2 regions of the Franconibacter pulveris genome follow, and region 1 is predicted to be linked to the other one. Evidence: predicted binding sites of a transcription regulator. Region 1 holds the regulator's gene; the other holds the start of a gene.
The links. Region 1 encodes Fur, which represses iron uptake genes when iron is present. Its sites were predicted from a motif close to ATAATAATGAGAACNACTATCAA; they were not measured.
Positions count from the first base shown of each region.

Region 2: the regulator Fur is predicted to act here: its motif matches at 1,527-1,549, upstream of zupT (zinc transporter ZupT).

Region 1 is NZ_CM165555.1:1,371,760-1,374,903, forward strand. It holds gene ACU4F7_RS06510 (beta-N-acetylhexosaminidase) at 1-201, shown strand, start outside; gene ACU4F7_RS06515 (helix-turn-helix domain-containing protein) at 254-865, opposite strand; gene fur (ferric iron uptake transcriptional regulator) at 1,201-1,647, opposite strand; gene fldA (flavodoxin FldA) at 1,947-2,477, opposite strand; gene ybfE (LexA regulated protein) at 2,633-2,914, opposite strand; gene ybfF (esterase) at 3,044-3,144, opposite strand, start outside.
Region 2 is NZ_CM165555.1:3,883,416-3,886,559, reverse strand. It holds gene ribB (3,4-dihydroxy-2-butanone-4-phosphate synthase) at 34-687, shown strand; gene zupT (zinc transporter ZupT) at 735-1,514, opposite strand; gene ygiD (4,5-DOPA-extradiol-dioxygenase) at 1,711-2,499, shown strand; gene ACU4F7_RS18300 (glutathionylspermidine synthase family protein) at 2,530-3,144, opposite strand, start outside.

The DNA of each region.
Region 1 (3,144 bases):
GTGCCGGGCGCCAGAGTGGAAAAAGGCATACTGGAAATAAACACCAGCCTGCCGGGGCTGGGTGCAGAATACTCCACGGATAACGGTAAAAGCTGGCTACGCTATGACAATAACGCGCGACCGCAGGTAGAGGGCGAAGTGCAGATTCGCGCGGTAAGCCCGGATGGTCAACGCTACAGCCGCGTCGATAGCGTTAAATAGCACCGTAATAAAAAGCCCGCCTGATGGCGGGCTTTTATCTTTCTGCAAAAGCTTACAGGCTTTCTGGCAGCGTACGCAGCCCGGTTAATTTTCCTTTACTTATTTCTACATAGTTATCATGCCGCAACTGCGACAACGTTTTCATCACCATGCTGCGAGAAAGGTTGGTTCGCTTAACGATATAATCGGCTACGTTAATTTTATTTCGCATAAATTCATCCATGGCGGCAAGCGTGACCAGATTGCCTTTAATCATGAGATAGCTATTATGCCCAAGCAATAATTCTTCACGATGGCAGAGTAAGTCGATAGACCAGGCCAGTACCTTATATAACTGTGGTTGACACTGATGGTTTTCTATTTCGCTCAGAAATTTATCAAAAGGAATGAGCTGGTAGTGGCACTCAGCATCGGCCTGAATTCTGAAATAGTTTTTATTATTAAGATTACGCGCAACGCCCAGAATAGACGGGGCGCTACATTTTTCAATCAGTAATCTATCGCTTTTACGCAATACGGAAAAAAGGCCACCACGAATAATGCAAACAAAGCCTTCACGCGTTGGAATAGACGTATTTTTCTCTGCGCGATACCAGTTACCGTAACCATTAAAGATATCGGACAGGCGATAAATTTCGGCAAGGGGTTTCTGAGGTATTACCATAACGGCGACCTATATATAAGTATATTATTGGAATAAATAACGAGGGGCTATTCTAATAGAGTTGATTTTTTTACTGCAATACAGGCCAGTGGCGTTGCAAGCCCGAATGGGGCGCTTAAGGGAGGTAACTGATTGAATGGTAAAATAATTTACTTTTTCTGAAAATAAAAAGTAAGAAAAAGATAAGATAAAATAAGTTCTTGACCAGTATATTAAAATAGCAAGCATCAAGAAAATGGACTATTAGCGTCGCGTCTGCCTGATAAAGGTGTAAAAAAAGCCGACATACTATGTCGGCTTATTAACAAAAAGTAAAAACGGAACGCTATTTTCGCTTACTTTGTGTCGTGCGCGTGCTCGTTTTCGCGGCAGTCGCCATCGGCACAGTGGCCATAGAGATAGAGGCTATGGTTGGTCAGACGAATGCCATGGCGGGAAGCGATTTCACGCTGACGCGCTTCGATAGAGTCGTCGCTAAACTCGATAACTTTGCCGCAGTCGAGGCAGATCAGGTGGTCATGATGATGCTGTTGAGTCAGTTCGAAAACGGATTTGCCGCCTTCAAAATTATGACGCGTTACGATACCCGCATCGTCAAACTGATTCAGCACACGGTAAACGGTCGCGAGACCAATCTCTTCGCCCATGTCAATGAGGCGCTTGTATAAGTCTTCCGCACTGACATGATGGTTTACTGGCTCCTGCAACACTTCAAGGATTTTCAGTCGAGGAAGCGTGACTTTCAGGCCAGCCTTCTTTAATGCGGTGTTATTGTCAGTCATGCGGAATCTGTCCTGTTGCTAAACGGTGTGCTCCGGAGAGCTTAAGATCGGATGCGCTGAAGATGAATGCGACTCATTATAGAACTGACAGGCCCAAATGAAAACCGCAAGCGTCCAGCAATAGTGCTTTTCAAAACGTGGCGAGCGCGGCGCTTGCCGTCTCGTTACCCGATAATCCTGAAGGGTATTGTACAGATATGCGGATAAAAGTTAAAAATTTGTAGCAATCATTTTTATCGCTTTTATCTATCAATGAAGTGAAAACGGCGATAAAAAATACATTTATCGCCGTTTCACGATTAGGCGTTAATGATTTCCTGCAGGTGCAGTTCTTCAGAAACTTGCTTAACCCATTTTTCGACGCGTTCAGCGGTCAGTTCGGGCTGACGATCTTCATCAATGGCAAGGCCAACAAAGTGATTGTCATCGGCAAGACCTTTAGAGGCTTCAAAGTGGTAACCTTCCGTCGGCCAGTGACCCACAATAGTGGCGCCGCGCGGTTCAATAATGTCGCGAATGGTGCCGAGCGCATCGCAGAAATATTCCGCGTAGTCTTCCTGATCGCCGCAGCCGAAGAGCGCGACCAGCTTGCCATTGAAGTCAATCTCTTCAAGGGTCGGGAAGAAATCATCCCAGTCGCACTGCGCTTCGCCGTAGTACCAGGTCGGGATGCCAAGCAGCAGGATATCGAAACCTTCCAGATCTTCTTTGCTGCTCTTGGCAATATCGTGCACTTCAGCAACGTCTTTCCCGAGCTGTTTCTGAATAACTTTTGCGATATTTTCGGTGTTGCCGGTGTCGCTGCCGAAAAAAATGCCTACGATTGCCATGAGAAAAATAACCTCTTGAATCCTAATGATATGGTAGTGGCAAAATGCCCACAGATAGGGCAATCATAGCAGAACAGAGAAGAGGGCGGAAACTGCTATCACGGTGGGGTGCACACTCTGACACATTTCCATACAAGAAAAAGGGTCTTAAGGGCTCAGCTATTCAGCGCCTTGAGTTGTGCCAGCAAAATTTCTTCGATCAATTCGCTGCGACTCATGTTGCGCGCCTGCGCCAGTTGCGTCAGGGCGTCAACCGCTTCCGCGTTAAGTTTTAACTCTACGCGTTTAAGCCCGCGAACTTTGTCGCGCTTGAGCTGGTTCCGTTTGTTGATGCGCAACTGTTCGTCACGCGACAGCGGATTGGTTTTCGGGCGACCCGGGCGACGCTCGTCCGCGAACAGATCTAATGTCGTACGGTCCGTTTGTTCTTTGGCCATGATTTGACTACTGACAGGGGAAACAGGCTGCCGGAGCGGATGCCCGGGTGTCATTCAGCGCGCCATCATACATCAGGGAACGAGGCGCGCCAACGCGTTAGCGGCATGTTAGCGCCAGTCGCCTTGTTTTTAATCAGTTTCCAGGAAGCGACGAATGGCGCGCAATACGGCTTCGGGCTTTTCGGCATGCACCCAGTGCCCGGCGCCGGCAATGACATGCGCTCGTGCCG
Region 2 (3,144 bases), 2.2 Mb from region 1:
GGTAATCCATAATTTTAATGAGGTTTATTTACCATGAATCAGACGCTTCTTTCCTCTTTTGGCACTCCGTTCGAACGCGTGGAAAACGCGCTGGCTGCGCTGCGTGAAGGTCGCGGCGTGATGGTGCTTGACGATGAAGATCGTGAAAATGAAGGCGACATGATTTTCGCCGCCGAAACCATGACCGTTGAACAGATGGCGCTGACCATTCGTCACGGCAGCGGTATCGTCTGCCTTTGCCTGACTGACGAACGCCGCCAGCAGCTCGACCTGCCGATGATGGTGGAAAACAACACCAGCGCTTACGGCACCGGCTTTACGGTGACGATTGAAGCGGCGCGCGGCGTGACGACCGGCGTTTCCGCTGCCGACCGCATCACCACGCTCCGCGCGGCGATTGCCGATGACGCTAAGCCGTCCGACCTCAACCGTCCGGGCCACGTTTTCCCGCTGCGCGCGCAACCGGGCGGCGTACTGACTCGCGGCGGCCACACCGAAGCGACTATCGATCTGGTTACGCTGGCGGGCTTTAAACCAGCGGGCGTACTGTGCGAACTGACTAACGACGACGGCTCGATGGCGCGTGCGCCAGAGTGCATTGAATTCGCGAAGCAGCACAACATGGCTGTCGTCACCATTGAAGATCTGGTGGCTTACCGCCAGGCGCATGCGCGTAAAGCCAGCTAAGGCATAGCGCGAACAGAAAAAAGCCCGGTCAATACCGGGCTTTTTTGTTAGCCGATGCCGCTGGTTTGCAACAGCGTCAGGCTGAACCCCATCACTGACATGCCGCACAGCACGCCATAGCTCGGGTTATTGTGCGGGTCTATCTCTTTGGCGAGCGGCATTAGCTCATCCACCGACAGCGCCACCATAATCCCTGCGACCGCCGCCATGATGGAAGCCATTATGACGGGCGAAACCATCGATCCCAGGATAAGCCACGCCAGCACGCCGCCGACGATTTCCGCAAGACCGGAAACGCCCGCCCAGAGCACCGCTTTGCGTTTAGAGCCCGTTGCGGCGTAAACCGGCCCGGCCACCGCCAACCCTTCGGGAATGTTGTGCAGCGCGACGGCCAGCGCAATGCCGAAGCCCAGCTCCAGGTTATTGCTGGCGGTAACGAACGTCGCCACGCCCTCCGGGAAGTTATGCAGGCTGATGCCAAGCGTCAGCAGCAGGGCGGTGCGCCGCAGGTTCCGCACGCCGTGCGCTTCGCCGTGGCCTTTATCCAGCAAATCCTGCGGGTGCGCGTGCGGCAGCATCCGATCCAGCGCGAAGTAGCCAAGCAGGCCAATAATAAACATGCCATAGCCCAGCACTGGCGACATTCCCTCTTCATGCAGCGCGGCGGGCAGCATTTCCATCAGCGAAATAAGCAGCATAATGCCCGCCGCAAAGCCGAGAGAGAAAGCCAACAGGCGGTTAGACGGCCGCTGGCCGAGCACCCCTAAAAAGGCGCCGATAAACGTGGCGCCGCCCGCCAGCAACGTCAGGATCAGAGGCACAGACATTGAACGCTCCTTATGATAATGATTCTCATTAATGTAAAGGTCCGAGCGATAAAGGTCGAGTAACCGCAGGGGCTTTTACACATTCCTTACATTCAAAATTTCTGATGATGATCATCACGCTTATCTGAGTTCTTCCCGCCAGCAAACAGCGTAAGGTTAACGCAACAAAACGCTCAATCTTGTTAAGGATATCATCATGACTTCCTCCCGCATGCCCGCACTGTTTCTCGGCCACGGCAGCCCCATGAACGTGCTGGAAGACAACCACTATACCCGGACCTGGCGCGCGCTGGGGGAAACGCTGCCGCGTCCGAAGGCGATTGTCGTGGTTTCCGCTCACTGGTATACGCGCGGTACGGGCGTGACGGCGATGGAGCAGCCGCAAACCATCCACGATTTCGGCGGTTTTCCGCAGGCGCTGTATGACACGCATTATCCCGCTCCCGGCTCGCCTGAGCTGGCGCAGCGCGTGGCGGATCTGCTTGCGCCGGTGCCCGTGACGCTCGACCGCGAAGCCTGGGGATTCGACCATGGCTCCTGGGGCGTGCTGATTAAAATGTACCCCGACGCCGACATTCCCATGGTGCAACTGAGTATAGACAGCACCAAACCTCCCGTCTGGCATTACGAGCAGGGGCGTAAGCTTGCGAAACTGCGTGATGAAGGCATTATGCTGGTGGCGAGCGGCAACGTGGTGCATAACCTGCGCACGGCGCGCTGGCATGGCGAAAGCACCCCTTATCCGTGGGCGGAATCATTCAATAACTTTGTTAAACAAAACCTGCGCTGGCGGGGCGAGGCGCAGTCGCACCCGCTGGTAAACTACCTTGAGCATGAAGGCGGCAGCTTATCTAACCCAACGCCGGAGCATTTCCTGCCGCTGCTTTATGTGCTTGGCGCCTGGAATGGCGAAGAGCCGCTAAGCGTGCCGCTGGAAGGGATGGAGATGGGATCGATAAGCATGCTTTCGGTGCAGGTGGGTTAAAAATAACGGCGCATGTTTCGCGCCGTTTTTTTATTCCACAAAGATATGCGGATAGAAGCGGGAGAGATCCTGCGTAATCAACTCGCGATCTTCGCGGATCCCGATGCCCGCCGCCTGGTCGTTAATCAGCCAGCTGCCGATAAGCGTATAGCTTTCGCCAAACTTCGGCAGCGGGTGGAACTGCTGGACGATCATTCCCTCTTCGCCGTAAGGCCCTTCCACTTTAGCGATCGGCTGGCCATTTTCCACGATGGAAACATTAGCGCCTTCGCGAGAGAAAATGGGCTTCATAACATATTTCGCCAGCTCCGGATGATTGTCTTCGGCGAAGTAAGCGGGAAGCAGGTTGGGGTGATCGGGAAACATTTCCCAGAGCATCGGCAACAGCGCCTTGTTAGAGATAATGCTCTTCCATGCGGGCTCCAGCCAGCGCACGCCTGCATCTTCAAGCTTGGTGGAGAACATTTCGCGCAGCATATGCTCCCACGGATAGAGCTTGAACAGATTGCCGATAACCTGATCCTGAAGATCGGTAAACTGACCTTTTTCGCCAAGGCCGATATCTTCAATAAACAGGAACTCGCTTGGCAATTGCGCTTCAGCAGCGCAATCCTGCAGATACTGCACCGTGCCGCGATCTTCTAC